Mastigocladopsis repens PCC 10914: one gene and its partner. The protein of the gene in region 2 interacts with the protein of the main gene of each other region in a pairwise test. Links are inferred from orthologs where the notes say so. Each region holds a gene or a part of one and is shown on either strand. Other genes may lie near its edges.

The links.
Region 1: the proteins of uvrB (region 2) and uvrA interact in binary tests that used the Escherichia coli proteins (3 or more experiments, as listed by UniProt). The link is inferred for Mastigocladopsis repens PCC 10914 from one-to-one orthologs.

Annotation. Positions count from the first base shown.
Region 1 is NZ_JH992901.1:4,414,260-4,430,578, forward strand. Bases 35-3,439 are described here. They hold uvrA (excinuclease ABC subunit UvrA), read right to left. Parts: upstream 3,118-3,439; coding sequence 235-3,117; downstream 35-234. Other genes in these bases: MAS10914_RS0121650 (Uma2 family endonuclease), read left to right, coding at 3,344-3,439. In the rest of the region: MAS10914_RS0121640 (hypothetical protein), read right to left, coding at 1-26; more of MAS10914_RS0121650, read left to right, coding at 3,440-4,051; MAS10914_RS0121655 (alpha/beta fold hydrolase), read right to left, coding at 4,117-5,007; MAS10914_RS0121660 (RRXRR domain-containing protein), read right to left, coding at 5,269-6,363; MAS10914_RS30765 (peptidoglycan-binding domain-containing protein), read right to left, coding at 6,670-7,647; MAS10914_RS0121670 (Uma2 family endonuclease), read right to left, coding at 8,043-8,678; bchH (magnesium chelatase subunit H), read right to left, coding at 8,848-12,702; MAS10914_RS0121685 (CHAD domain-containing protein), read right to left, coding at 13,778-14,746; MAS10914_RS0121690 (DUF3616 domain-containing protein), read left to right, coding at 15,118-16,185. UniProt on the Escherichia coli protein: The UvrABC repair system catalyzes the recognition and processing of DNA lesions. UvrA is an ATPase and a DNA-binding protein. A damage recognition complex composed of 2 UvrA and 2 UvrB subunits scans DNA for abnormalities.
Region 2 is NZ_JH992901.1:2,097,866-2,113,698, reverse strand. The notes cover bases 12,524-15,442. They hold uvrB (excinuclease ABC subunit UvrB), read left to right. Parts: upstream 12,524-12,940; coding sequence 12,941-14,944; downstream 14,945-15,442. Other genes in these bases: MAS10914_RS0111445 (hypothetical protein), read left to right, coding at 15,148-15,333; MAS10914_RS0111455 (hypothetical protein), read right to left, coding at 12,524-12,664. In the rest of the region: MAS10914_RS0111520 (LCP family protein), read right to left, coding at 1-511; MAS10914_RS0111515 (hypothetical protein), read right to left, coding at 799-1,191; MAS10914_RS0111510 (AI-2E family transporter), read left to right, coding at 1,292-2,542; MAS10914_RS0111505 (serpin family protein), read right to left, coding at 2,511-3,839; MAS10914_RS0111500 (S8 family serine peptidase), read right to left, coding at 4,065-5,657; rpe (ribulose-phosphate 3-epimerase), read left to right, coding at 5,878-6,585; hpsJ-A (HpsJ-like protein, cyanoexosortase A-associated), read right to left, coding at 6,766-7,482; MAS10914_RS0111485 (cyanoexosortase A system-associated protein), read right to left, coding at 7,521-8,174; crtA (cyanoexosortase A), read right to left, coding at 8,171-9,034; MAS10914_RS0111475 (PEP-CTERM sorting domain-containing protein), read right to left, coding at 9,123-9,869; MAS10914_RS0111470 (hypothetical protein), read right to left, coding at 10,394-10,918; MAS10914_RS0111465 (hypothetical protein), read right to left, coding at 10,995-11,432; MAS10914_RS0111460 (CsbD family protein), read right to left, coding at 11,738-11,920; more of MAS10914_RS0111455, read right to left, coding at 12,239-12,523; MAS10914_RS0111440 (hypothetical protein), read left to right, coding at 15,581-15,833. UniProt on the Escherichia coli protein: The UvrABC repair system catalyzes the recognition and processing of DNA lesions. A damage recognition complex composed of 2 UvrA and 2 UvrB subunits scans DNA for abnormalities.

The DNA of each region.
Region 1 (16,319 bases), 2.3 Mb from region 2 along the record:
GTGGCAATTGTTTCGATAGTCTTCATATTATTCCTCGTTTTTATCAGGGTTATTTTATTCTATGCACGACTACTTTGTTTTTTTAGTAATTCAGCATCCTAGCGATTAGAAATCGCGCCTATACAGACAAAACCTGCCTCCGCAGGTTCTGAAACTCGTAATTTTCTATTAGTCCACGGAGGTGGACTTTGCTTGTGTAGTAGCGAATTACATTCGCCTTTTCAGTAAGTATATTTATATCTTCTGAGTTGTCTGTGCTGGATACTGCTGCAAAACCTGCTTAATATATTGCCCAGTATACGACCGAGAATTCTCCGCCACTTCCTCTGGCGTACCTACAGCAATCACCTCTCCACCTTTATCACCACCATCTGGTCCCAAATCTATCAACCAATCAGCACAACGAATCACATCTAAATTGTGTTCAATCACTAAAATTGAATTGCCTTTATCTACCAAACGTTGCAACACATCTAACAACTTGTGAACATCATAAAAAGATAAACCTGTTGTAGGTTCATCTATTAAATAAAGTGTTTTACCTGTCGCACGACGTGATAATTCTGTTGCTAATTTCACTCGCTGCGCTTCACCACCAGATAAGGTTGTTGCTGGTTGTCCAAGTTGAATATATCCCAACCCTACATCAACTAAAGTTTGCAGTTTATTCACCGCTTTAGGAATGTTTGTAAAAAACTCCAAAGCTTCCTCAACTGTCATGTTGAGAACATCAGAAATAGACTTATCTTTGTACTTCACCTGCAAAGTTTCGCGGTTATATCTTGCACCTTTGCAAACTTCGCATTGTACATAAACATCCGGCAAAAAGTTCATTTCAATGACATTGACACCCTGTCCGCTACAAGCTTCACAGCGTCCACCTTTGACGTTGAAGGAAAATTGCCCCGGTTTATAACCCCTTGCTTTTGCTTCAATTGTTGCTGTAAAAACGTCGCGAATCACATCAAAAACCCCTGTATAAGTCGCTGGGTTAGAACGTGGTGTTCTCCCAATAGGTGATTGGTCCATGACAATGGCTTTGTCAACAGCATCCAATCCCTGAATTCCATCTATTTCTTTAGGAAAAGGAACTTTGCGCGTTAGCTGATGTTGCAGTGCAGGGTAAAGTAACTCATTAATTAAGGTAGATTTCCCAGAACCAGAAACGCCAGTGACAGCGACAAGTTTACCCAAAGGTATTTCTACATCTACATTTCTTAGGTTATTCCGATGGGCATTTTTCATGACCAAACTCCGCCCATTTCCTTCTCTGCGTGCGACTGGTGTTGTAATCACCCGCCGTCCTGACAAATAAGCACCCGTCAGTGACTCTTGCGACTCTAGCAACGCCTGTAAATCACCTTGGGCGACAATATTTCCCCCATGAATACCTGCATGAGGACCAATATCCACAATGTAGTCAGCAGCACGAATGGTTTCCTCATCATGCTCTACCACAATTAAAGTATTTCCCAAATCCCTTAATTTTGTTAAAGTTTGCAGTAACCGTCCATTATCTCGTTGATGCAAACCAATACTTGGTTCATCCAAAACGTACAAAACCCCGGTCAACCCAGAACCAATTTGAGTTGCTAAACGAATTCGTTGCGCTTCCCCACCCGAAAGCGTCATCGCTGGACGGTCAAGCGTTAGGTAATCCAATCCTACATCCAAGAGAAATTGCAATCGCGCTCTAATTTCTCTCAATACCAAGTCTGCAATTTGCACCTGACGTTGGCTCAACTCTAACTTATCAATCCTCTCTCGACACTCCCGAATCGATGCACCAGTCAGATCCAAAATTCGGTACTGTCCTAACTGCACCGCCAACGCCTCTGGTTTTAACCGCTTCCCTTCACACACCGGACACGGCTGGTCAACCAAATATTGTTCTAACTTTTGCTTAATTAACTCCGAACTCCCCTCATACTGTCTTTGCAGCATGGGAAGCACCCCTTTAAACCCTGAGTTCTGCGACTTCTGCGCCTCTGCGGTTCCATACAAAATCGAATCCCGCTGTTCCTCAGTCAACTGATGCCACAACGTCTGCAACTCAAACCCGACCTCTTGCCCCACCTTGTACAATAACTCTATATAATAAGAATTGTCTTTCTCCGACCAAGGAGCGATCGCAGAATAAACAGGTGCTTTGGGGTCTGGTACCACCAACTCCGGCGAAAATCTTCTTAAACTTCCAATCCCGTGACAATGGGGACAAGCACCATAAGGAGAATTAAACGAAAACAAGCGCGGTGATAATTCTTCCATAACCGCCCCGTGTTCTGGACACGCAAAGTTCTCGGAAAATACCAACTCGGAAGGTAATCCCGGATCTTCTGTATCTTTTAGAATTTCAATAACCGCAATTCCACTAGATTGTTTCAAACAAGTGGCGAGAGAATCGACCAAACGCTCCTGAATACCAGCCTTTTTCACAAGGCGGTCAATCACCACTTCAATAGTGTGAGTCACATTTTTATCTAACTCAATCGCGTCAGACAGTTCTCGCACCTCGCCATCTACCCGAACGCGGACAAAACCTTGAGAAGCTAAACCTGATAACAGCTTGTTGTGAGTTCCTTTTTTACCCCGGACAACAGGCGCAAGAATTTGAAACCGAGTGCGGTCGGGAAGTTCCAGAATGCGATCGCACATTTGGTCTATTGTTTGCGGGGCAATACAGCGATCGCATATCGGACAATGAGGTTCACCCGCCCGTCCAAACAACAACCGTAGATAGTCATAAATCTCCGTCACCGTCCCCACAGTGGAACGGGGATTATGGGAGGTAGACTTTTGGTCAATGGAAATCGCCGGGCTTAAACCTTCTATCGCCTCCACATCAGGTTTTTCCACCTGTCCCAAGAATTGCCGTGCATAGGCGCTGAGGGATTCTACGTAGCGGCGTTGCCCTTCTGCGAAAATGGTGTCAAATGCTAGGGAAGATTTGCCAGAACCAGAAACACCAGTGAAGACAATCAGGCGATCGCGTGGCAGTTCCAAATCTATATTCTTGAGATTATGCTGCCTAGCACCTCGAATGCGGATTGTATTTTGGTTGTTGTTAGAGTGAGGAAGATGTCCATTTAAGGATGCAGCTAGCTGGGTTTTTGACATATCGACAGGCAACAGAGACAGGGGGGCGAAACAGGTCTTAATATTATCATTGTCGCCCCTATCATAGTAGAACAATCGTACTGCTTAAGTGGTAATTGTACCCTTCTGCTGTAGAATAATCACCCCTGCGACAACTTGTAGGCGAGAAGTGCAGCAATAGGTGGTCTCAGGCGATGACTCACTGTTACGCTAGGTTTATCGATGGCATTGATGAGGCAGTCTTACTATGCTAGCCAGTGCAGCCACCTATAAAATTAGTTGGGAAAAGTTACCTGATGATTTTGTTTTAGATGACGAGCCAGTGGATAACATTAATCAGCCACTATTAGCTGCGGCTTTAACAGAAAGCTTGGCACTTGCAGGAAAATTGCCAGCTAATGCTTTAACCATTAGTAATTACGGCATCTGTGCCACTTTAAATAACAAAATCGTGGTGAAAGCTCCCGATTGGGGATTTGTGCCTTCTATTAGAGTGCCACGAGAAGAGGTCAAGCGTAGTTATACTCCACAACTCCAAGGCAATTTTCCCGTCATCGTTATGGAGTTTCTTTCAGATAGTGAAGGTGGAGAGTACTCCAGTAAACCAACTTATCCACCTGGTAAATGGTTCTATTACGAGCAAGTTTTAAAAGTTCCCAACTACGCTATTTTTGAGCCAGAAACGGGGGTGTTAGAAGTGTATCGGCTAGATAATTCAGGACAGTATCAACTTCAGACACCAGATGAGAACAACCGTTACTGGATTACAGAAATGAACCTGTTTTTAGGCATATGGCAGGGAAACCGAGAAAATCGAACGGGCTATTGGTTGCGTTGGAGTGATGAACGTGGTGAACTATTACTATGGGGTTTGGAGTTAGCACAACACGAACGTCAACGGGCAGAACGATTGGCAGCCCAACTGCGTGCGTTGGGAGTAGAACCGGAAGTTTGAGGACGTGCTGAAAGGAGATCTCGCCCTTCCCCCCTTAAAAAGTCAGGGGGAAAGTTCCTTATTTTTTAACGAGATGCCAGCCAGTCCAATATTTGGTAATTTACAACATCCGGAACCTCATCATGGGGACAGTGTCCAGCACCAGGAATTGGGACAATTTTGATGTCTTTCCCATTCTCCCGCGCCTGTTCGTAAATTTTTGCCCCAGTGATTGGTGTCCAAGGGTCATCTGCACCCCAAATCACCAGCAATGGACGTTCCACCTTAGGTAAAAGTTCCGTTGGAGAAGGACCAGGAGGTGCTGTGAGGATAGAAGCGAAAACTTGTTGCGCGCCTGGGTCACAAGAAGGAGCATAAAGTAACTCTACCAATTCATCGGAAACAGCTTCCCGATTGCGGTAAACTTGGTATAAGGTGCGGCGAATTTGGGCTTTTTGACGGACGCGGTTGAAGACGAATGCTCCCGTAACGCGCGATCGCACCAAAGAGTTAAAAGCTCCCATGACAATGCGTAGCGGTGGGTTGAGTTCGTGCGGTCGATGACTCAAACCACCCGCACAGTTAATCAAAATACCACCAGCGGCTATTTCCGGATGTTCCGCCACCACCATTAAACCCAGAAGTGCGCCGATGGAGTTACCTACAAACACAGCTCTTTCTTGAATGTGTGCTGTGCAAAAATCCTTGAGGAGTTCCACCCACACGTCCACCGTGTAGTTTAACGGTGGCTTATCGGAACCACCAAAACCCAAAAGGTCAAGAGCAAAGACCTTATAGCCAGCGGCTGCTAACACGGGGATATTTTTCCGCCAATGTCCAATGGAAGCACCAAAACCATGAACGAGTACTAGGGGACGTCCAGTACCCATAACAGTGTACTGAATTTTGTAACCCTGCCAAGTCCAAAAGAGTTTTTCAAAGGTAGTTGTTGGTAGCTGCTGAATGCTTACAGTCATTGATTAAGATTCTTAAAGTGTGTCCTCATATAGTTATTTTCTCCGATTTCAAAGGATTAGGAACAAAATGCTATTGTTGAACCAGCCCCAGCCGGGTTAAGGTTTCTGCCCTAAATTGACTGAATCAGTGTTCTCGTTTAGTAACGGGGCTAAGTTACTATCCCTCAACAAAATCGCGAGAGTCCCCAGGCTCAACGGAACGAAGTGGAGTAGCCTGGGGAGGGATAGCGGGACGACGGAGGAACGGAGTCGTCCAATGGTTTAGGATGCTACGCATAATCGTGAACTACGTTGGAGTAACTGTACTTTTGATGGGCTGAATTGTCCAAGTCTGTGCCAATTGTGGTCATAAACCGAAACATTCTTGGTTTTGGCTGTTTGAGTATAACCACCTATCCAGCCAATATAAACTTTTCCTGCTTTTTCAGCTTTAACTAAATCGCCAGAACGAAAACCAAACGGAGTGATTGTTCCACCTTTACGTTTTCTGTTACCCAGTACGTCTTTAACTGGGTTCTCAAAATGGAGTTGACGGCGAAATAGGTTAGGACGCGCGATAACACGAAATGGCGCAGACGTGACTTTGACGAATCCCTCCCAGCGGTGCCCGCGCGTGTTTGCGGTGTGGAACTTCTCAAATTTCATGAAATTACTTGCTGCCAGTGTCACACTATCATGAGCGTGAGTTTCAGGAGTTTGTTTGTCCTTGTTCTTCTTGTCTTTGGCTAGTCCCAACTGTTGTCGTAGTATCGAAGTCTGCCAACCTTCTTGTACATTAGTTGGTACAAATTTTTCCAACCATTGCAACATCACTTTTTGACCAACCATTACTGGGCTAAATCCTTTGTTGCCCTTGGCTTTGACATATTCATAGGTGATTTGGGTGACAGGGAACAGTTTTACCAATTCTTTAGTAACTCGTAATTCCAACTCCTTGTTAGCTCGAATACTGGGAGGCAATTTGTTCTGTTTACGGTTATCAAAACGTTTTTGACGGTGTGCTCTTTTGTTGAATGGGGCTTTGCGATTTATCCGTCTACCACGTCTGGCACGTCGCAGAATCAAACGTCCTGACATCTTTTTTGTGATATCTGGGAATGGCAAAATTAAATGTGCCATAAACAAAGTAACCTTCGCTGATTGCACACCCACCCCCGTAAACTTTTTGCCAGGATCTAAGCCTAATGCAATAGGCTGTGTTTTTGTTCCTGACGATTCTACTAACAACTGAATACAGAAAAGATTCAAGTCATTATGTACAACTTTTGCTTTACCTTCTTTGAGCCAACGTCTAGCACGACTAGGTTTTGTTGGCATAAGCGATTTCCCATTTATATCTAATACTGGTACTCGCATGGTCGGGGGTCTTACACGTAAAAAAATTAGCCAGCCTTATTACAACGAATACTCGTTTTGCCCCACAGATCAACCAGACAAAGGCTGGCTAATTTTTTCGGGGACAATGCGTCGGAGATAATCCTTGAGTAAAGTTATAAGTCCCTTAGCCCACCGTTACCAAAATGTCCTTTCTGCAAGCACTACTAATCAGGTAGTTTGTAGTTATTCCGAGTTAGGGAAACGCTCGGAGGTACGTATCAGGTTACGGCTCATCATGGGCTAGTCATCTGTTACGTTGCAAGCTGATTCTTGCAAGCCCCTACCTCAATCCCGAAGGGTAGGCAGGGGTAGTTGACACTTTCCACCAAGGGCTATCCAAGTCAGTTTACCAACCTCCCCATCAACAGCAAGACCTGCTTCTTTCTGGAATGCTCTAACAGCAGCTTGCGTTTGAGAACCAAAATTTGCGTCTACTGTTCCTGCATTGTACCCTCTTGCATTCATCACTTTTTGAACAGCCTTGACATCCTCTCCTGTTCTTCCTTGACGAAGATTGCGTTTAAGGGTTGGTAATTGAAATCCAGAATATATCAAATTCCAAGCTTCACCACGTTCACCTTCATTAGGAATACGCCAAATTGACGAACCAGGATAATAATTTAGGTAATCTTGAAGTTCTGCGGCTGAAGCTGGTTTTGCTGTATCACTTTCAGAACTCCAAATTGGCAGAATTGGTTTTTTCAAACCTAATTTTTTATGTGCATCCAGACAATCTTTGACTTCTTCTGGAGTGGTAGGCTTGAAAGTGAATTTTTCAAAATAAATTTGTGGTAAAGCTATATCGCAATACTTATCTAAAATCTGCCAAGGAACATTAGGATGGAGTCGAGGATTTCCAAAACTTGTATATCCGAAAGTTCCTTGATTAACAATAATACGCAAAGCAGAAAGAAGTTTGTCTACATTTGTATGATTACTCTTGTCTTCTACTTCTTTTTCTACATCAACAATGTAGCCATCTAGCCCACAATTCAGAGCTTGTCTAACTTTGACAACCTGTCTTGCAATATCAGGAGTGCCGTAGTGATATCCCCATCCATAAACCTCGATATCACGAGACTCAAATTCTTGAATAATCTCTGGAGAACATTGCCAATCCCAAAAAGTTGGTTGACCTTGATAGTTTCCATCAAAAACTTTGAGATAAACTCGCTTTACTTTGCGTTCAACGAGCTTATCCAGATAGTCACTGCGAATATCTGACAGATTCCAAATCCAAACTCCGTTGGGATGTTGTGCCATATTGATTTATTGTTGTTTTTTGATTAAGATAAATTGAATGGGAAACATAAGCTGTAGACTTATCGATTGATTTGGCAGTATATTTCAGAAGCTTTACCGACAATTGCTTCAAAAACTTATCTGTCAATTTCAGGAAAAAGTTTTGTTATTGTGCCAGTTCCCGACTAGACATTATAAATAGCTCCATAGCTTCCTGCAAGTTTTCTCTTGGAGATTCGTACCAGGTAACTCGTAAGTATAGGCAATATACTAGTCATTGGCTTTTTCAAAAATTGCAGTGTAAGAGTTTTCTATCTTTCTTAAACCTTGCTTAAATTTCTGGTAGCATGATTCATTATTGCATCCGATGTGCCATCAAACTCTAGCGCACACCTTGAGGGTCAAACTTAGCCTCATTATTCACGTAGCAAGGTTTTCAGTTCTCGCAGCATTTGACTGGTTCCGTCGTCAATGGCTTTTTGTACCAGTCGGGGAATAAGTTCGGTTATCGGTAAGTCGGGAAAGGTGGGACTGAGAGCAGATTCAACGTAGGCGCTAGCTTCAAGAATGTAAATGGTTAGCTGACGGGTGCTATAAATCCACACTTCCGGAACGCCCAAGGCTATGTAAGCGTTGAGGGTTGTTTTTGAAGTAACATCAGATTCTATCGCCAGATCTGGGGGAGGATATACAGCTAAGTCCATTTGGGTACATCCTTTTACCTGGCTGGCGTTTTGGATATAAAAGCAGGTATCTGGCTCAACCCCAGCAATGTCTGGACGTTTAAAAGTAGTCGAGCCGAAATCTTCCCAGTTGCGTCCTTGGATTTCCAGAATTGTGGTGATGATGTAAGCAATGATGCGATGGGGACGCTCGTGGAGTGCTAACGGGGACATTATTTCTAGGGTTCCTCGGTAGTATGTGACGCGGGTTTTACGTTTTTCTCCTAAGTCTTCGAGAAGTCTCTCAAAGTCTTCCCAGGACAGGTTATGAATGGCGATTTGGCTACCGGGAGCGAGTTTAATGGCTTGAATGGGTATAGTTACGGTCATTTTTATGTCTCCGTTAGCTGCGCTGCTGTTACTAAGTGGGTACACAAAATTATTTATGTCATGGCGAGCGAAATGAAATGTATAATTAATTTTGCACAACCACTTACTTGAAGTGCAGAATATCGGTTTGGTAGAGGTGCGTTACCGCAAGCATAACGCATCATACAGATTAAACCGTCACACCTTCAATCTCCTCATCCGTCAACTCATACAACTCGCGTAACTTCTGCAACTTCTCCTCACCAGCTTGCCAAAAACCTCGCCCATGCGCTTCCAACATCCTCGCTACAATATTACGAAAAGCTTCCGGATTCGCCTTCCGCAACTTCTCTGCCATCTCTGCATCCAAGGCATAAGTATCAGCGGCTTGGTCGTATACCCAATCATCAGTAAAATCTGCAGTACCACCCCAACCAATCAACGCCGTCATCCGTTGCGAAATTTCAAAAGCACCGCCAGAACCTTGATTTGCCATTGCATCCGCCCATTTAGGATTCAGCAACTTTGTGCGATATTCCATCCGCAGCAAATCATCTAAATTGCGAGGCGTTGTATCTTTCGAGAAACTTTCCACAAAGCTGGTTGTCACTTTTTTACCGCGTTGTTTTTCCGCTGCTTTTTTCAACCCACCAGTATTGGCATAATATTCTTGAATGTCAGTTAAACCGTATTCCACCGAGTCAATTTCTTGGACAATGCGATCGCTTGTTTGTAAAAGTTTATTCAGCACATCTGGTCTAGCTTGACCCTTATCTTGCCTACCATAGCTAAACACATTGCGACCTTGCCAAGTATCCCCCAACTCATCGCCAGATTCCCAATTACCATCAACCACGCGGTCATTAACCAGCGAACCAAAATCGCCCGCAGGGTTAGAAAACAACCTCGCCGCCACATTTTCCACCCCTTGCGCCTTCAAAGCCAAAGCGTGTTTCCTAATAAAATTTTGGTCTTCGGGTTCATCAGCGTCAACTGCCCGTTGAAACAAATCATCCAACAACTCGATAATATTCACAAAACTATCGCGGAAAATCCCCGACAAATTCCCCAACACATCAATCCGGGGATGTCCCACCTCAGCCAACGGCTTAAGTTCATACCGGACAATTCGCCCCGTCCCCTCCTTCACAGGTTCCGCACCCACCAACTCCAACAAAATACCAAGAGACTCACCCTTAGTCTTAATCGCATCCAAACCCCACAACATCACCGCCACCGTCTCCGGATACTTCCCATATTCTTCCAAATGCTGGGCGATAATCTTTCGACCAATTTCCCGTCCCCGTTCATACGCCGCAGGCGAAGGCATACGATAAGGATCTAAAGCATGAATATTTCTCCCCGTAGGCAAAACACCCGCACCATCCCGCAACAAATCCCCACCAGGCGCAGGCGGAATATACTCCCCATTCAAACCCCGCAACAAATTCCTCAACTCATCAGTCGTCTGCATCAACAAATCTCTAACTAACCTCTCCTCCTCTTGGCGTTCTTGGCGTCTTGGCGGTTCGTCGTTTCCAAAATAAGCCTCAAGGTAAGACTCCATCTCCTCCTCATTCGGCACATTCCCCAAAATATGCAACCCAGAAGAAAACAGCCGATTTTCCAACACCTGCAAATACTCGTACAACTTCACGAGATAATCATTAAAAGCGCGATCGCTAAACATCCGGACATTCTCCGGCGTAAACCCAATCCCCAAACGTTTAGCATCCTCAAACGGACAATCAGCATCCAAACCCGTATCCACAATTTTTTTACAAATCGCTTCCTTAAGGGCATAATTCTTCTGTGGGTCTTCTCGATACTCCGAAATTAAATCCCGCAGCGCCACCAATTCCTTATACAAACCCGCACGACCATAAGGCGGTACATTGTGAGAAATTAACACCCCATAACCGCGACGCTTCGCCAAAATGGATTCCGAAGGATTATTTGCCGCATATATATATAGATTCGGCAAATCTCCCAACAAAATATCAGACCAAGAATAACCCGTATTTCCCAAAGGAGAACCAGGCAACCATTCTACAGTGCCATGCATCCCAAAGTGAACCACAGCATCAGCTTCAAACTCATTTTGCAACCACTTGTAGAAAGCAGCGTATTGAGGATGCGGCGTTAAATCACGTTCAAACATTAACCGCATCGGGTCACCTTGTATGCCCAAAGGTGGTTGCACGCCTATCCAAACATTTCCTAACTGAACACCACCAATCTGAAACTCATCCCCATAAGTCTTAATTCCAGTACCCGTCAAAGATTTCCATTGTTTCTCAATACGGGATGTGCCCAGATATCCCAACCATTTTTCCAGAGTACGGACATTAAGAGTATTAACCGCAGATAAACGCGGATGCACGCTGATATCTATCTGCGTCCATCTGCGTTCATCTGCGGTTCCTATCTCCTCATCCGCCTCTTTCACTTTACAAATCAACTCTTCCCCATCTTCCGGCAAATCGCCAACGGTGTAACCTTGCTCTTTAAGCGCATGGAGAAATTTGAGAAGACTTCGCGGTACATTTAACAATGCAGCTGTTCCCACAGCACCGTAACCTGGCGGGAACCCATAGAGAATAACTGCAATCTTTCGTTCGGATGCTGGTTTTTGTTTGATGTTAATCCAGCTTTTTACCCTACCAATTAATCGCTGTACTCGTTCGGGAACCAGATAAATCTTTTCTCCCACCAAACCACCTAAGGGAACGGTATCAATTGCCCCATCTAACTCAGGTAAAGCGTATAAAACCACACTTTGCAATCCACCGATACCTTGGCGAGTCCAAGAGGAAATATCTTGAATAAGTAGTGGTGCGGCGACAATGTACGGTACATTTTTAGCATTGAGGATGCGTTTTGCCACTTCCACTTGTCGCCCTGCTTCCATTGAACCCGCAGGACCACCCACCAAGGGAAAGCCGATGGTTGAGACAATGGCATCAATTTTGACTGCTTCCGGAGAAAGGGAAGCAATTTCTACATTTCCTAGTTGTCGTTGCTGGGTTTCGTAGTTGGTTGTCATCCAATCACGCACCGCCACATGACCTTCTACACCGTTAATGAAGATGGGTAATGGTATCAAACCCGCTTCTTCAAAATGGCGGATGAGTTGGGGTATGTAAGGTTGTTTGGTAATAACGTGCTTGCGGTAGAGGAGAATTCCTACAACGGGTTTTGTATGCTGGGTACTACTGTGCGAATGCATCGCCTTGCTTTGTGAATGCATCGCCTTGCTTTGTGAATGCATCGCCTCGCTTTGTGAATGCATCGCCTCGCCTTGTGAATGCATCGCCTCGCTTTGCGAATGCAGGCGAGATGCCTGCTCCACAAGATACCATTCTAGATATGCCCGTGGTGATTCAAAATATCCAGGATAGTCGGGATGTAGTAACCCCATATTGGGGGTTTCGACTGGCGGGGGAATCTCGCCAACTTTTAAACCTAAGTATTTTTCTGCCAGTGTCCAGAATAATGCGGCAACGTTTTCTGGTCCGCCGGCATTCCAGTAACCATATATAATTAGCCAGTTGCGTAAGTCTTGCACTTTTTGCACTGGCACATATTTCAATAACTTTGGTCCTATCTTTAAAAAGCTAATATAACCAGCAAGTTTATCTTCCTCTCGTCCGTTGCTGAATTTGTCCAAGATGAATTTAACTGGTTTGGGCATCCCTTTGGGTTTATCGCCAATGGCAAAAGCGCCCAGCTTGGTTAAACTCAGCAATTCTAATGCTGACTCGAACACGAGGCGGATGGGGATGTGCGAGATGCGATCACCTTCGGTGCGCTGTAAGCGATCGCGCAACCACAACACTTGATCATAATCAAACAGCAAGCTGCCAAAAAACACATCAGCATCTTTCAGTGCTGCTTCTACTTCAGCACGTTTGGTGGTGATGTCGCGATCGCTAAACACGCGAATATCCAACTCAGCGACACGAGACGTCGCCAAAAAAGCTGCTTTCCTGTATAATTCTGCGTTAAACGATTCAAACCCGGCGACCAGGACAATGCGTTTCATGCTTTGAGAGTGCAGCTTGCTTAACGTTTTACATCTCTTATTGTGACACTCTTGACTTCCTGGCAGGGGGTGGGGATGAGATGAAAGCGCCGCACTTTTTAATTTTCTCATAATGTAACTAGTTTTCGCACATCGAACCGTAACTTCTCAAACGAGAGTGTTTTACACTGATCTATGAAATTAGGTAGATCTTTCCTAGTTTTTCCTTAAAAATGAGCGATTACCCGAAAATAGAACACTTCTCCAAACATTGAATGAGGACTTACCCACTAAACCTGTCTGTCAAGGCTGGGTATTGGCAATATCCAAAAACTCTTACCTTAACAAAAGCTGAAAAAATAATTAACTAAAATTGACATTTATAACTATAAGTTGTTAGAAATAAGTATCAAAATTATTTGAGGTGCATCAAATGAAATTTGGAATTGATATTGGTCATAATTGTCCTCCCGACACTGGAGCTAAAGGGATACAAATTGAGGATGATTTAAATTTAGATGTAGGCAATAGAGTTATAGCTAAATTAAAGAAATTAGGACATGAAGTCGTCCCATGCAAACCAACAAAGGCTGATACAGTGAGAGAAGCTCTTGCGAAAAGATGTGAAACAGCAAATGCTGCTCATGTTGATGTTTTTGTCTCTATCCATTTCAATTGCTTCAATGGTCAGGCAAATGGGACAGAAGTCTTTGCAATTAGCGAAGCCGGAAGAAAAATTGCTAACTCTGTCTTAAATGAAATCCTAAAACTAGGGTTTTTCAATCGCGGCGTTAAGAGTGGTACACACCTATTTGTACTCAAAAATACAGAGATGCCTGCGATTCTTATAGAAGGTTGTTTTATCGATTCACAAAAAGATATACATTTATATAATTCAGAGACAATGGCAAATGCAATAGTCCAAGGTTTAACTAGTTAATTGCCAACTGAAGGCTGAAGTTTGTGAGACTTCACACTTCAGCATTCAGTTGACCTGATTCTTCAATTTCCCTCTGACTGTTTTTCATGCCAAAGTAGCGTTTATGTGTTGTCGTGCCTGGGTTCCCATCCGCTTGTTAGCTTATTAGTCAAAGCGTCACACTGGGTGCAGTATTGTTAAATGAAATTCATGTCTTGTCTCAGCTTTCAAATACTGCTGCTGTAAGGGTTGCCAATCCTGCCATAATTTGTAACGATTTTGAGTTAACAAAGTTGCAAGGCTAGGAAACTCTGAGTTGATTTCTGATTTGAAGACATTTTCAAGCCACTGGGCTAAAACTACGCTATCTTGTATTGCTCCCAAAATTTCTTGGATACTTTTGACTTCTGCAAGACAAGCCGTATAAGACTCGCCGTATAAATCAGTAAATAACTCCATCTGGTAACGCAAGCGTTTAGCTTGTTTTCGTAAACTATGAAGAATGTCTCCATTGGTTGCTAATTCTTGCTCTACCTTGTGTGCTTTGCAGTTACTAGAAATAACAATCTCTGCTCCCTCTACTTGGGTTCCAATAAGCCAAGCCGGATGCATCAAAAATTCACTAACCTCAGGTAAAAGTAAATCTGGTAGCACTTGTTGAATTGGCAAAGATGCTAGTGGTAGATAGGTTGGTTCCTCCAACCACTCTTTTAATGTCTGTTTGAGAGACTTGTAACGTTCATCTTTAAATGTTGACTTTACATCTATCAGTGCTTCTTCACGTTGTTTACCCAAAGCATCCAAAGCTGTTTGTACAGATTCCTGTTCTTTGCGAGGTAAATGTGATTCATTGAGCTTTTCTAAAGTTTCTTTCAGCACATCTAAATCTCGGAGATGACCAAGACGACGCGCAATTTTACCGATATTTTTATCATTAGCAGGCTTGGGCACATCTACAGCTGGGGAAAACCTAGTTATAGCTGTGCGTAGGCGACGCATTCCCACTCGCATTTGATGCAGTGCTTCTGGGTCTTTATCTTTCTTCACAGATGTTTCCCACTTTAAGGTTTTCTTAAAGTGTTTTTCAATCGCAGAGTAAGCGTAATTTCCGAGAGTTTTGACTTTGGGTTTGATCGTTGATGTCATACTAATTGATACACACCTTAGATAGCAGTACTTAATTGAATTGAGTTATTGAATGGTAGCATTAGTTAAAAAAATCATCTATAGTATTATTTTTTATTTTATTTAATTGTTAAGAACTATATTCTGTTTAAAGATACATCTTTTACTATTTAAAATGGTAGATTATAACCTCTCAGTAGCATCAACTCGATTGCCGTGGTAAATACGGTCACTTAAGTTAAATTAATAACATTAAAATAATATAGCAGTCCTATTTGATTTGTGAAAAAACGAAGTATACCTGTACATCCCTCTTTGCTGTTCCCTGCCTCAACGAGTAAGTTCACAACTCCTTTAGGCTCGCTATATAATCTTCAAAGGTGTTATTTACAATGCATAATTCATCTCTCATCAATCAAGTTTTACTTACTTTTGCTGATAGCTTTAAAGAACATCGTAAAGACCTTTCAGCAGTGATGCTAACCCCCGAGAAACATTTGTGGTTAGGGTCAGATGAGACCTCAACTATTGAACGTCTATCTTTTTTAGATGCCAAAAATTTTGCACAACATAAACAATTTCACGTAGCAGAATTTATAAGTTTACCAGCACCAGAAGAACAAGAAATTGATATTGAAGGGTTGGCATACACTGATTATTACCTGTGGTTAATGGGTTCCCACAGCTACAAACGTAAAAGACCTAAACCCAAACATTCTGACGAGAAAAATATTAAAAGACTGGCAAAAATTGCATCAGAGCCAAATCGTTATATCATAGGGCGTATTCCCCTAGTTGATGGGGAATTATTTCCATCCTGCCCACATCCAAACAATCCTAATATAGAATTGAGTGCTGCCAAACTTGAGGTAACGCAACAGGGAAACTTGCTTATGGAAGCTTTGGCAGATGATCCACATTTAGGCTTTTTTGTTAAAGCTGCAATTCCAGGTAAAGATAATGGCTTTGACATGGAAGGAATAGCCGTTTATCAACACAAAATTTTTCTAGGTTTACGCGGACCTGTGTTGCGAGGTTGGACTGTGATGCTGGAAATAGAGTTAGAAGATTCTAATCCAGGATTGCTAGGACTGGGGAAAATTGGAGAGGAGGGGAAGCGATACAAAAAGCATTTTATCTTCTTAAATGGTTTGGGTATTCGAGATTTGTGTTTAGATGGTGAAGACTTGTTGATGTTAGCAGGACCGACAATGGATTTAGATGGTCCGGTGCAAGTTTATCGCTTGAAAAATGGCGTTAATTTGCAAGAAAATGTCCTCAATCACCCAGAACTTGTACTTGATATCCCATATGGAAACAAGGACGACCACACTGAGGGAATCACCCTGTTTCAAAATATAGCTGGGATACCTTCACTACTAACAGTTTATGATTCTCCAGCAAACAAGAGGCTGGTAGAAGATGCTGGCGTACTAGCAGATGTCTTTGCGCTGAATTGATAAAAAAAGCAGGACTGGTAAAAGTCTTGCTCTCATTTTATCAGCGTTCTGAGGCGCTCCTAAGGCAATATGGTTCAGTTAAGGATTGTTGATGATAGCGAAGCGTGGCACGAATGTGCCATAGATTCCACATA
Region 2 (15,833 bases):
TTGCGGAATTAATTTTCTTGAGACCGTGTTCATCTATTTCTGTACGGGTATCTCTGGGAATAGAAAGCATGGCTAATCTTTTCTGCTCTGGAGAGAATCTCATCAAGAGCATGACATCAGCAAGACCATCAAAAGAATTGACTTGAGGTAGGTATCTGAGATTTCTGGCTTCAGTGGAAGAGTTTTTGACATCAGGCGGAAGTACGCTCATTCCCATTATTAAGATATTCACAGGGCGAGTTAATTCTGAGAATCGTAGTCCACTCCCGGAAATGCGATCGCTATCAAACACCGCCGCTTCATCTGCACTTAAAGAAGCTTGCATTAAAGGCGTACTTGTTAAAGAAACTGCCAACAGCGCCCCTGCGGTCGCTGACACCATTGCAATACCGCTCATACCTACCCAAAACCACAACCAACGTCCAGATTTATGGTTGTGCGAATTTTTATCACTTGAGTTGTTAACGTTTGCGGAATGGTTTTCTTGCGCCGAAGCTCTTTGAATGGTCACTGACTTCCTCACACTTAACTGAATAAAATCCGGAAAATCTTCTGCTATAGAAACAGATAAATCAACCTATAATAGCTAACTCCTAGATTATCAGTGGTAAATTTCCACTAAGAGTGTTTACCAAAACACTTATTGCAGTATTTCTCCTATTTTTTGGCAAATCCGGAGAGGTTTTATTGAAGTATGGCAACATGAAAAGAGATTTGGCTAGAGTTGTTAAGAAGAAAATGCGTATTTTTTTAGCAAATTAAGTAGAAACACTGGCAGTTGCATTGAGCCTTAGAGACTTAGGACAGGTATTTGCCAAGCACTTTTTCGGCAAAGCGACTAATCCCAGGTAATCGCTTTGATTTGCCTTTAGCGACACGAACAATTAACCAGATACTAACCAAAAAGTACCCAGAAGTGAGAAAGCTATTAAGAATGAGTAGACGCAGTGTGAAAAACTCTGAAGTTGCCGCCCCAGTTGCTAGCAAGAGATAACCCAAAAGCCACGCAAAGACTAAAGTTATTGACAGACGACTAACAGCGAGTTGTTCCCGACTTCCCTGACGGCGGTAGAGAGTCCACATAGAGGGGAAAAAGCCAACGACTGGAATCAGATAGAAAAGCAGCTGTGTAGGAGGAGTGGCTGGGTCTTCACGATGGTGAGAATTGTCAAGGGGTTCAAAATTTTTCATTTGGGTGAGTGCAATCTTAAACAAGAGAGATGAATCACAGTGATGTAGTCAGAGATAATAGGCTTTAAAGAATTCTATAGTTGTATCCGGCAATTGGCAGATGCAGACACGCAAGCTCTTAAACTGGTGGCAAACACTAACACCCCTAGCACGATTTTTGGCAATCGCTCTGTTCGCTCCACTGCTAGTACTCAACGGTTGGGCGATTTCAGCAATTTTTCATTACTTTCACTCGCTGATTGTCATTTTAGTCGGAGCATCAGTGTTAGCGTTTCTGCTTAACTACCCTGTAAGCTGGATGGTGCGTCAAGGTGCGAAGCGAGAGCAAGTTGCTATCTTAGTCTTTTTACTCGCTTTATCGATTTTGCTGGCATTGGGTGTCACCCTCATCCCGTTAGCTCTAACCCAGGCTCAGCAACTGGTGGCTCGCATACCGGATTTGATTGATTCTGGGCGATCGCAGCTGATGATGCTCAACGAGAAAGCGGAAAGCCTTGGCTTACCGATTAACCTTGATGCTCTGGTTGTACAAATTAACGACCGCGTTAAAGGACAATTGCAGGCGATCGCCGGACAAGTTTTGAATCTGGCTGTCGTCACATTCACCAGCCTGCTGGACTTTGTTTTGACAATGGTGTTGACTTTCTTTCTCTTACAGCATGGGGATGAACTTTGGCAGAGTTTGGTAGATTGGCTACCTGCTAAATTTCGCGAGCCTTTTACTCAAACAATACGCCTTAGCTTTCAAAATTTCTTTATCACCCAACTGATTTTAGCTACCTGTATGGCATCAGCTCTCATTCCCACCTTTTTGTGGCTGAAAGTCCCATTCGGTCTGCTATTTGGCTTAACTATTGGCATCATGGCTCTTGTTCCCTATGGAGGGACTGTGGGTATTGCCACAACGACCTTACTGGTGGCGCTGCAAGATGTTTGGATGGGGGCAAGGGTGTTAATTGCAGCCGTCATTGTGCAGCAAATTCTGGAAAACATTATTGGTCCCCGCATTTTAGGGACTTTTACGGGTTTAAATCCAGTTTGGGCACTCGTTTCGGTTTTGACAGGTGCTAGGATTGGTGGGCTTTTGGGTGTCATTGTGGCGGTACCCAGCGCTGTTGTCATTAAAACTGCTTTAAGTGCCTTGCGTCCTTCTGCTTCCAGTCATAACGTTGAAGTGGTTTCTGAAGGAAGTGGAGAATCTTCTTACAAGACCCAAACTGATGGCACTACTGAAGCCCATTCTGTTGAGGTAGCTGCACCGATTGTCTCAGAAACATCGCCTCCAAATACTCAAGCCAACCGTTCTGAGGTGAATCCTTCTAAGACAGTGGCTCCACAATTGAACCCATAAACAAAATGCTTCCGGTCTGATTATCTCGAATTGTACAGAAGAAAGGACGGTCAACAATCATCCGGAATGGCTCTTGTGGTGGTAGTTGAGCTGACACTGGCATTATTGCCACAGAAGTGGCAGCAGCAGCTTCTGTACCTTCTTCATTTACCTCAACAAAAGTTTTATGCTTGACCTCGCTCATTTTTAAATTTTTGCCCATGAGCGAAAAATTGGCTGTATTGCTAAAAGCTTCGCCCATACCTAAAGCTGTAAGGGCATCATTCAGCGTTACGTCATAGTCCATTTTAAAGCGAGGCAAGCGAACAAATCCTTCGTGTTTGCTGAACTGAGTCATCCAATTTTCCCAGTTCTGTGCATTCAAGTTTTGATAAAAGCTTTTTAGGCTAGAGTTCTGTTTGGGTAAGAAAATATAGAAGCTAATCTTATCACCTTGACCATAAGGTAAACTCACTGCCTGAAATTGTTTATTTTCATAGTATCTATAGTCACCTGATTGTGACATCATTGAGTGTTGTTTTTGCTTACCTGAGGTGAGGTAAAATGGATATTCTGCTGTTTGCTGTTTGTCGAATTCATTTGTCCAGCTACCTTTAAAATAGATGGCATTAATGAGAAATAAAACTTCGTTAGGTTCTATTTTTTCAACTATTTTATTAATTTTTCCGCTTGTATTTTCATTAACCCATTCATTGATGATGTTTAGCGCATCTGCATCTGTAAAGTTTAAATTGGTAACTCTAGCTGTATAAAAATCTCTATTTGTTTGCAAAAAATCTGGATTAAAGCTGGCGTCTTTATTTGCCCAAAGCGAATTAGCAATCGTGAGTTGCACTTTGGGGTCTGGGTTTTCTAATAGTTTTTTGAGCACCGCGTTAGAGGAGTTGATTTGTTGCAAATTCAACCCCTGTAACTCCAGAGCTTTAGTCATTGCTTCTTTTGTGCTGCCACTAGCACCGTTGTAGGTCATCGCAAGGGCAATTGCTACACTAGAAGGTGAAACAAAAATGTTCTTGCCATCGTCGTTTTTCAAAACTTCTGAAAACAGTTTAAAGCCAAACTTAGTGTTAGCAGCAACAAGTTTACTCTCAGGATTTGATACTTGTTTTGATATAGAAGATTCTGAGCGAGGTAGACGCGATTGGGCAAATGCACTCGTGCTAGTATTAACTTGAGAGCATCCTATAACACCCATAAGGACAACGCTAGCAGCAGCCAAAACGTAACGTCTTCCCAAACGAACACCGTAACGTCTTTGCAGGAAACTTTCCCGAGCATTGCTAAATTTCTGCTTCATGTTACCACCATTATCGCCAAAGTCTTTGTCTTGACTATGGCATCTCAAATGACATAATCACTGAGCGGTTACAGTTTTAGCAACAGTGATTGTACAGTTTTGGACTTTATTTTGGTAACTAGTCATCAGTATGATTAGTCAATAAGTATTAATTACAAAGATTAAGAATTGGTAACTGTCTTACGTTCTTCGTCTTTGCCCAGTTTCCCAACTCCCCATCTCCAATTACTTAGCGGGTGCAGTCCACCAAGCTAAAGCATAAGGCTGAGTTGCTTCATTTACCTTCTTTTGAAACTGAACACGGATTTTGTAATGACCACTAGCAGGAACGGGACAGAAAATATGTTCTACACTATCAACATCACTAATTGAGGAACATACAGCGTCAGCATTTCCATCTTGATCATCGGCTTTGACTAAATAAAGGTCGAGGTTGTTTAAGCCGCGATTGCGAAAATCTTCTCCTGCGTCAAACTGACCATTTTTATTCTTGTCGTTTAGCTCTACCAACCTATCCCAATTTAGGGTGATGGCAACAAAACTCCCCTGTTGTAAAGGTTTTGCTAACTCGTATTCTACAGATGCCTCTGCATTGACTGTGCGATAATCCCAACCAATGGCTGGTACAGTGCGGGCTGGATTCCATTGAAGGGCGCTAAATTGTTGATATGCGCGAAATGCGTTCAAATGACCAGATCCCATTTGGGCATCCAAGGGAATTTTTGGGTCTTTGTATGCATCAGAAGCTAGCCAGTCTTGACTTAGTTTATCAATGAGCGTGCGCGTCATTCCCAAGCGCAAACCCTCGCCATTATCTTGGATTTTATCTGCTGAATTCAGCAGTATTGCTTTCATCACTTCATGTCTGCGAGAATCTATGCTCCAGTTGGGTTGTTTTGTCCGCAGCTGTCTATCACCGAACTCCTGCAAAAGGGCTACAGTAGACGTTACTTGAGGTGCTGCAAAACTCGTACCTGTAACTTTGTTGTTTTTCCCATCTGGATTAAGCAAGGGAATGTTATTTCCGGGTGCAACTATACTAATAGCACGACGCGGACCAAGATTAATCTCCTTTCCGGCTAGCCGAGTCGCCATTCCTTCACTCACAGCAGCCAAATTAGAAACGTCAACTTTATTAAAAATTCCTCCTCGACGGGATGAAAAAGCCACGTTCATTCCATTAAAATTGTCTGTAGGTATGGGAATACCACCTTTTCCCTGGTTGCCTGCAATTATGTATAGAGTCTTGTGAACGCGACTAGACCAGTCAATACATAAAGTGAGTAAGGCATTGCCATCTAAAACAGGCTCTGGTCTTGGGTCACGGTTTAAAGGTTCGCCAAAGCTAAAGTTAATTGCGCGGACATCTCCCCCATTTTGTAGCGCTATATGCTGTGCGGACAAACACTCTTCTGGCTGACCTAAGCTTTTACCAGAACCCACAGCAGACGAGTACAATCGCGCTCTTGGGGCAATTCCTGGAAAAGCTTTATCTGTACTAATCATGATACTAGCTACATTGTAGGCGTGGGGGTCAACCCCGCTATTTGACTTAGCAGCTCTATTGCGAAGGAATACTCCTGCTATAGATACTGTGTGATTTTTAGAGACTGCTTTATCCAAGCCGAACTTACCTGGACGCCCAATCTCTACCTGACCAATGGCAATCTTACGACCGATTAAATTATATGGAGGTTGGTGTAGCCTAAGAGCATCAATACCATTAGTTCCAAAAGGAGATTCCATCGCAGCAAATACTGGCACACTCAAGCAGGAAGCACTTAATCCCCAAATGATCCAAGTTTGTTTGTTCGCCATAGTCAGTTATGAGTTGTCAGTTATTAGTAATTAGTAGTTAGTAGTTGGTTGTAGAAACGCTTTCATGAAAGCGTGTCTGTACATATGTTAGTTAATTGTCATAAAGTACTACTAACCACTAACCAATCCCACTTTCAAAAAGCGCTTATCAAACAGATGAGCGCTTGCTCAAGTTTTGTTACAATACTTACAGACCAGGACGCTTAAAAACCCACTAGCCATGACCCAAACGCTATCTAAAAAGCCCATTGTAGTAGCTCCATCCATCCTATCAGCAGATTTTAGTCGTCTAGGAGATGAAGTTCGTGCTGTAGACAAGGCAGGCGCAGATTGGATTCACGTAGATGTAATGGACGGTCGTTTTGTACCTAATATTACGATAGGTCCTTTGGTTGTGGAGGCTATTCGTCCAGTGACGGAAAAACCTCTGGATGTCCACTTGATGATTGTGGAGCCAGAAAAGTACGTAGAGGATTTTGCAAAGGCAGGAGCAGATCACATCTATGTTCATGCCGAACACAATGCTTCTCCCCACCTGCACCGCACATTAGGGCAAATCAAAGAGCTTGGTAAAAAAGCGGGAGTGGTACTTAACCCCGGTAGCCCTCTGGAGCTTATTGATTATGTCCTGGAACTGTGCGACCTAGTGTTGATTATGAGCGTCAACCCCGGTTTTGGTGGTCAAAGCTTTATTCCTGAAGTTGTGCCAAAAATCCGCAAGCTGCGTCAAATGTGCGATGAACGTGGTCTTGATCCTTGGATTGAAGTGGATGGGGGACTGAAGGCAAATAACACTTGGCAGGTTTTGGAAGTTGGGGCAAATGCGATTGTAGCTGGTTCAGCTGTGTTTAAGGCTAAGGATTATGCTGAAGCAATAGAGGGTATTCGTAACAGCAAGCGTCCTACTCCGCAACTGGCAACAGCGTAAACTCTTGTCTGTAGAGACGTTGTAGTGGAGACGTGCTATGGCGAGCCAGCGCTCTTGGTAGGGTTTCCCTGATGCCGATGGCGTCACGTCTCTACACCTATAGAATGGTCGATGGTATTAATTCTAACAGCTTAAAACACGCAAAGAGGGGAAAACATCCATTTGCGTTCCCCCATCATGTCAATTACGCGCCCAACGGGTTCCCTTCCAAATACTGATAAACAAAGTCCCTGCAACCAAAGCACCAAGATTCCATTTTGCAGAAGTTTTAATCAAATTAATACCTCTAAGAGATTGAGTTGCTTCTGCTTGATTCTTTATCTGTTCCTTAGCTTTCGAGACTTCTGATAATAATTGATTTTTTAATTCATCAGGATTTTTGCCATCAACTTGGCGACCTTGGCTCTTGAGAAAGTTCCCTATCTGTTCTGGTGAGGCTTTACTCACCTGCTGTTCCAATTGTTCAGCCTGAGAAACTTGTTGAGTAGATACAGTTTTAATCTGAGCTACACTTTGGTTATTTAATCGAACGGTGTTAGTCAGTCCTAAAGGTATCAGTAGAAAAAACAATATTCCAAATAATAAAGTCAGCCAAGATAAAAATTTTAAAATAGGGAGTTCCCATTGGGTTCGCGAATGTAGCTCTCCAAAAAATACTAGCACTAGACCAATTAAAGGCACTGGTACCCGTTCAACGAGCGCCCCTATTGTTTGAAATTCCCAAGCAGGGTTCATAAAGTTGGGTGGCACAAACAACTCAATGATGTCGAATAATGCCAATAACAACAGACCATAACCTAGCACTCGCATAATTGTAATCGAACTTTGCTGACTAAAGGCAAACTGCTGTAGTTCTTGAACCACGGGATTGAATCTATCGCCACTTGATTTAGTCATTTTGCTAATAAAATAGAATAGAAAGAGTGTACAAAAATTTAATGTTTTGGAAAGCGAGGTTGCCACCATTGATACCAAGAAAACCAAGCAGTTTCTAAAACTTGGTACGCAGCTTCAGGAGAAGAACTCTTTAAGGGAATTGATAAATGTGCCCAAAGGCAGCGCTTGTCTTTGAGACTTTCCTGACCCAATAACCAAGACAGTAGCCGTTGAGGGTGCAGGTCAGAAAAATACTGGTTTTGGTTAAACTGTTTTAGAGTAAATGTACTGCTACCTTGAGAGTTAATACAGGCACTTAAATAAGCTCGCTGCTTGCTAACTCCAAGACCGTAATAGCCTACTCCTTCTCGCTGACGCACATTAGCAGAGGATGAAATGGAAGTGTATTCTCTAAAAAGTCTCTCACCATCTCCATCTGTTAAATAACGCATTTCGATATCTAGAAATAAGTCGTTTCTAAGGTATCGATAATGCTTTTGGGCAAAGAGTTCAGTATGCTCTTTTGTTGGCTTTGCCAAAAGACGACTCATACTAAACTGCCACTGTGGTAACGATACTTTTTCAGGGAAAACAAACGGGGTATTTGTACGTTTGTCTTTTATAGGGAACAACACCACATTTCCCAATGCTAAAACGACGCTACTAAAAGTTAGAGCCAGAAGCGGTACACGGAATTGTTTCCAAATAGTCACCTTGACGACTCCGTAGCATCTTTACTTCTTAATTCAGTCTTTTCAACTAAAAACCAGCAGAAAAATCCAAAAAATAAGACAGCAATTAGCGAAAATATTAGTGAACCATCTCCTTCATGCCAGTATTTAAATGCTTCCATCTGTCCTTGTGCTACCAAGATAGCCATCAGAGCAACTCGTACCCCATTAACAATAAACCCCAAAGTAGCAGCTATTATCGGCACAATAATTTTTTGCTTCCCATTCTGAGGAAACATTAAGAGAAAAAGTAGAGATAAGCTCAACATTTGAAAAATAAGTTCTAACCCTGAACAGGCAGGATAAACTTCTACGCTCCCTGAAGGAAGAGAAATTATAACTCCATTTCGAGCAACTTCAGAACCTGTATACCAAAGAATCAAAGTGGAAAATTTAGCAGTAAAGAGGGATATATCAATGAGCGACAAGGGTAATACTTTAGGTAAGCTGATAGAAGACAGGACCAGTAATTCACCCCTATATTGCTTTAAGCCCTTAAAGCCAGACGCCAGCACCGCCAGCCCAAAGGCAAAAATCGCTGGTGAAAGATACAGAAAACCACCTAGACTTGTTAGAGATATACTCTTTATAAGTAACAGCGCAATAATTGATAGACCAAAAAAGCTGGAGAAAATACCACTTTCTAGATTTAAACTGTGGCGCTTTTCCCAGACTAGAGAAGATATAGCTGCCCAAAATAGAAAACTCATACCTAAAAGGCTGGTATTGTCCGCTTTCCAGGTTAGAGTCAAATGAATGGCAATGAAGCTTGCTCCTATTGCTAATAGCCAGAATTGGGGATATTTGAGTCGTGAGACTGAGGTGAGGTGGGAAGCTTTCATGAAATGATGTCTCTAGCTGCCATCCAGGGGTTTATAACCCCTGGCTAATAATGATATGGGGTAGGATTTAGATTCTACCTATGTAGTTTTAGGAGACTTTTGCAGTATCTTCTTGTTGCTTGTTGTACTTACGGCGCAAAGCTGCACCGACGCCACCAGCTGCTAATGAGCCTAATACGGTCAGGGGTTCTGGAACAGGATTAGGGTCAGGCTTAACTGGATCTGTCTTAGTACCACTGTCAGTATCGGCAACATATTCTAGGCTACCTGTAAATCCGTTGTTCCAGTTTAATGTCAGTTCACCAAACAGGTCACCCACTGAAATATCAATTGGTGTGGAGTAGTCGAAGGAATCAGGACTTTGTCCAGATATTACAGAAAAAGTTTTACCCAGAGCCGACCCAGATGTACCTTCATTATTATCAAAGGTTGTATCAAAGATTGTGTTCCCTGAAATGGCATTAATGGTCAAGGAGGTAATAGCTTGATTAGCGGTTAGTGTCCAAGATTGAGTAAATGTATCACCTGATTGACTTAAAGACCAGTTTGTACCGGTTGTTCCGCCTGCTCCCGATCCTGTAGCATTCCAAATCGCTGTCTGCGATCCTCCATCAAGGAAATTGGCTGTTACCTGCATACCAGCCATCTGGTTTCCAGAAGTTTGAAAGCCCGTTAGTGTAGTTGCTTGCGCTGGGGCTGCAGCTGTTCCCAAACCAAGTACAGCCACCCCCAGTATAGAGGTTGATAATTTGTTCCAAACAGAGGTAGTTACAGCAACATTCTTTGCCTTAGAACAAGCCTTGCGTACCTTTCTTCTAACCTGAAATCTAGTCATTGAACTCACTCCTATAAATAGGTAAAGGTTGCGGTAGATTTACCCTGGAGTGAGATTCGCTAGTACCTCAAAATATTTGTATGTAAAAAACACTACGGCAGGCTACAAAATAACCTGTCGCACCTCTCGTAAATAGAAACACCAATAAGAATGATGTCTACTCTTAAACTGCTCTCATTTTTGAGGCACTAGCAATGTTTTCAGTAAAGCTTCTGAGGAAGCATAGTGATAAGTGTTACTTTTTAGATAAGCAAAATCAACTACTTTTATTGGTCTTTATGCAAATTTTAAATTCATCTACTTTATAAGTATATATTCTCAAGTACCAAAAGTTAGATTTTATAATGCTTCCATATAGATTATCCGCATCGCTTAGTGTAAAAATTTCGTAAATTTATTGCTGAATAAAGATAATTTTTTAGTTATTTTTATTGCAAGTTTTGATACTTGTAGAAAGGAGTCATGAAAAAGGTGGGCGAATAGCCCACCCCAAAAATCTAAGAACCCAACACTCAACTCAACACTTATCGGTGGTGACTACCCAACCACTTAGCTGCTGCAACTCCTAAAACAGCTGCGACAACAGGATTGCTGAGAAACTTGATAATACCAGGTTGCTCTGCCAACACTTCACGGAAAATGTCGGGATGGTTGTGATAAGCAAAGGACGCAAGTTTGCTAACATCATCAGCGCTCATCCGACCTGGGACATGGGTGGAGAGACCAAGTTGTTGCTCTAGATGGCGATCGTCTAGTCCTCTTTGCTTGAAGTGCTTGAAGAAGGCGCGGGCGACATCATCCCGTTCATTAGGCTTAATTTGAGCGATCGCCTTTTGCAATTCTGGCTCCATTTGGTTAGCAGGAATATTGTCATGATGCAAAGACCGACCAAACAACTGACGACGTTCTTCGTGTGTTGAACGTTGAGCAAAATCGTCAAAATTGTCGTACTGTGTTGTTGAAGCGGCGGTTGTCTCATCTAGAGATTCAACATTTCCTTGAGCCAAATCATTCATAATTTGACGTCTGTATTGGTCGCTACTACTCACTTTTCTTATCTCCTTTTTCTCGTCAAAATTTTCAAATCAACTGGCTGCGCTCAAACTTTTGATGCAAATTCAGCTTTTAAGTGTACTGAACTTGTTTTGTTTGCACATCATACTGAGTTGTCAAAATCAGTTTTTTGTCTGGCGCATATACCAAAACTGTTAAGTCTTGATTGGGAAAATTCTTGTGAAAACCTTCTACCAGTGATTTTGCTAAGGCGCGAACATCGCTAGGAGGAACTTTCGAGGAAATGACAACGCCTAATTTATTGTTGTCACGCACAAATGCATCTGTAATTAATCCCTGGGATGCTTGCACAACCCAGTTACCAAAGCTTTGTCCTGCTTGGCTATTACCTCGCTGTAATTCTCCGGCGATATCTCGACTAATAACTGGTGGGTTGGTTGTGCGGTTAGCTTGTGTTGCGGTACCACCACTACAAGCAGTAGTTAATGTTAGGACTAAAATCAAGACACATGTTGCCAAGATCTTACGGCTCTGCTGAAGCAGACTCATGTTTATTACCTCCAAAAAATACTTTAAAAACCTACTTAAATAGAAGGTTTATTTAGGTTAATTAAGCCTATATTGTGTAAATGTTTAGGTAAGTGATTTAGTAAGGACATTCTTTACTTTAGCAATTTGCATTTAATTGTGAAGTCCTGTGTTAAAAAACAAAGTCCGCGTAAGCGGACTTGATTGAACCCGCGCTTTTATAATACGCGTTTACATTAGCTGCTAATTTTAACTAACCTTTAGGTATTTTTTTAAAGAAATTCCCCTGTAACAAATACCTAAAATTTCAGCAGCAAGACCCAATTCTAGTCAAGCTTTTTCTTGACGTTATCTTTTACGTCTTCAATACCGTGACGAACTTCGCTTTCAGCTTGCTTTGCTTGACCTTCAGTTTTATCTTCTGGATCGCCAGTGATATTTCCTGCTGCTTCTTGAGCTTTACCTTCAATGTTTTTAGCAGTAGCTTTTGCACGATCTTCTAAGCTCATTTTGACCTCCCTATTTCTCGGAATTTTCTTTCAAAGTCAATTTATAACTTTGAAATTCTTTGTTATCACTCATACAACTTAGCTTAATATTTTTGCTAGAGCCTTCCACCTCAAGGTATATTAGTCGCCTATGCTAAAAGAGTGAGAAGAAATCGCTCATAACGACTTCCTTCCCGCTATTTAATTATTTAAAAATGCTGAGTCGAAGCGCGATCGCTAATATGCATTACGGACAATTCATAACGCATCCTACTTTTTCATAAAAAAAACCGGTTGTAGATAACCGGGTTGATTAATGTTATTTGTAAAACTTTTTGTCTAATCAAGAAAACCCATCAGACCTTCAGAATCGTCGATAACATTGGATGCAACTGGGCGATTGCCCATGATAGAGTATGTTTCAGAAATGACGAGATCACTTGAAGCGATTGGACGATCTCCAGACACATGAATAGTGTCAACAACGTGGAATGTGTTTGCAGTAATGGGACGCATACCCATGACATTCTGAGTTTCTACAACTTGTAAATGACTGGAGGTGACTGGACGTATCCCAGCGATCGCTAGTGTATCACTGACTTCCAGTTTACTTGGCGATTCTAACGGCACGGGCTGTTCACCATTTTGCTCAACCTTATCGGTTTTCATTTTTTGACCCTGATTATTTTCCACTGTCTTTTCTCCCTTGTGCTTCAAACTCTTTTGCCGAGGACTCATTGCTTTACCAGAGCTGCTTACGCTCATATCCTCTTACCTCAAGGTATTGTTAATTAATTTTACAATATTCTGGTAAAGTTAAATTTTTCCTTAATATTCAAGTTGAATTTTCAATAAAGCTTATATAGAGTTGAGTATAATGGTCTTTGAAAGTTTTAGATATATAAAAAACTTTTGTAAAGTTTAATAAATAAATATTGCCAATGTAGATCAGGTGCAATGGGAATAAATCATTCCCAACTGTGTAGCACACCTAGTTATCGCATTCGCTACCATAAAATATGGTACTTCCAGTGAAATTGTATGACAAAATTTTGTCTTCAAGCTCCCTTTCAACCAACAGGTGATCAGCCACAAGCGATCGCCCAACTTGTTGCGAGTGTAAATATTGGTCATCAGTACCAAACTTTACTGGGAGCTACGGGAACCGGGAAGACTTTTACTATAGCATCAGTGATTGAAAAAGTAGGGAAACCGACTCTAGTCCTGGCTCATAACAAAACTCTCGCTGCACAACTTTGTAATGAGTTACGAGACTTCTTTCCTCATAATGCAGTTGAGTATTTCGTCAGCTACTACGATTACTATCAGCCGGAAGCATATATTCCTGTCACCGATACATATATAGAAAAAACCGCTTCGATTAACGATGAAATTGATATGTTGCGACACTCAGCGACGCGATCGCTCTTTGAACGGCGCGATGTTATCGTTGTTGCATCTATTAGTTGCATCTACGGTTTGGGTATTCCCTCAGAATACCTTAAAGCTGCCATTCCCTTTCAAGTAGGGATGGAGGTAAACCAACGGGAAATACTGAAAGATTTGGTATCAGTTCAGTATGGTCGCAATGATGTAGAATTGGGTCGTGGACGTTTTCGCGTCCGGGGTGATGTGTTGGAAATTGGTCCAGCGTATGAAGACCGAATTATCCGCGTGGAGTTTTTTGGTGATGAAATTGACGCGATTCGCTACGTTGACCCTGTGACAGGTGAAATCATCAAGAGTGTGGAAGCGGTGAATGTTTACCCCGCACGTCACTTCGTCACTCCAGAAGAAAGGCTAGAGGTGGCTTGTGATGATATAGCAGCAGAACTCAAAGAGCGAAAAGCACAATTAGAAGAAGCTGGGAAATTACTTGAAGCACAACGCATAGACCAACGGACACGCTATGATTTGGAAATGTTACGCGAGGTGGGTTATTGCAACGGCGTGGAAAACTATTCTCGCCACCTCGCAGGACGCTATGCAGGCGAACCACCGGAGTGTTTGATTGATTATTTTCCCAAAGATTGGCTGTTGGTCATAGACGAATCTCACGTGACCGTACCGCAAATACGCGGGATGTATAACGGCGACCAAGCACGGAAAAAAGTGTTAATTGAGCATGGATTTCGTCTTCCCAGTGCGGCTGATAACCGTCCATTGAAGGCAGAGGAATTTTGGACAAAGGCAAATCAGTGTATTTTCGTTTCCGCAACCCCAGGAAATTGGGAACTCGAAGTTTCTGAAGGTCATGTGGCGGAACAAATCATTAGACCAACTGGAGTCATTGACCCAGAAATCATTGTACGTCCTACAGAAGGGCAAATTGATGATTTGTTAGGCGAAATTAAAGACCGAGTTGACCGCCAAGAGCGTGTGCTTATTACAACACTCACCAAGCGCATGGCAGAAGATTTAACCGAATATCTGCAAGACAATAGTATTCGGGTGAGATATCTGCATTCCGAGATTAATTCGATTGAGCGAATCGAGATTTTACAGGATTTGCGCGATGGGAACTTTGATGTGTTAGTTGGCGTGAACTTGCTGCGCGAAGGGTTAGATTTACCGGAAGTTTCTCTCGTGGCGATTTTGGATGCTGATAAAGAAGGCTTTTTGCGTGCAGAACGTTCTCTGATTCAAACGATTGGGAGAGCAGCGCGTCATGTGCGGGGACAAGCAATTATGTATGCTGATAACCTAACAAATAGTATGATTAAAGCCATGGAAGAAACCGAGAGGCGTCGCAACATTCAAACGGCTTACAACCGGATGCACGGAATTACACCGCAACCGATTGTGAAGAAGAAATCGAGTAATGCGATTTTGTCTTTCTTAGAAGTGTCGCGGCGATTAAATGCAACTGAGTTAGATACAGTTGACCAACACATAGATGAATTGCCTTTGGAAGAGATTCCAGGGTTGATTACCCAACTGGAAGCGCAGATGAAAGAAGCAGCGAAAAAACTGGAGTTTGAGGAGGCGGCGAAATTGCGCGATCGCATTAAGCATCTGCGGGATAAATTGGTGGGACGCTCATAAGCTTTTCCATAATATGTGCGTTATATTCGTCCGGTTTTGTCCCAAGTTTGTCACGCTTTGTTGACTAAGTATAAGAGGATGTTTTAAAAGTGTTAGGCGACTAGAAGTCGCTCAGGTGAGTAAGAAATTAAACTTTACAAACATCCTCTAAGGAACCAGGGTTAAACACCCTGTATAAACTAGATACTTCAAGGAGAAAACTCATGAATACGACTCCTGACAAGAAAGATTTGCAACTCGGCGTGAAGACCGAGACCACCACAACATGGCTTGATTGTATTGTGGAAGAACTCGACGAGGCTGCCCAAGCTGCTGTCGTTGGTGGAGGAGGTTCATGGAAAAAATCTGACTACTACTACCCCGGCGATGAGCCTCAAACTTTCGGCTAACCTTCTATCCAGAAACACTCCTGTTGACTTAAGTGTCAACTTGTGAAGCGCTCGTGTCTAGTGATAGGCGCGACGCTTTTTGTCAGAAGGTATTTTCACAGAGTGATCGCGTGTTTGTTTCACAATTCCCCCATCTATAAACTGACCTTTCTAAAAGGATTTACTTAATTAAAATGATATATTTCAAAATGAAGGTCTTGAAACTATTAATAATAAAGAGAGAAAACGTAAATTATTATGAAACACTATGAGTACAGATACCTCTTTTAACAGCAGCGAAGAACCCCACATCTCTCAGCACATACAGAGCTTACAAGAACTGCACCGAGAAGAAATGGAAAGCGTCATTGGGGCGCTGGCACATATTACCAACCTTTCGCCTGAGCAGATTAAACCTCATGTGGACAGTATGCTCAAGCAACTGGTAAAAGAAAATGTTGAACAACGCCCCTTCCATGAAACGGCAACAGCGTCCGAATGGGTAAAAGCTTTCCGTGAAT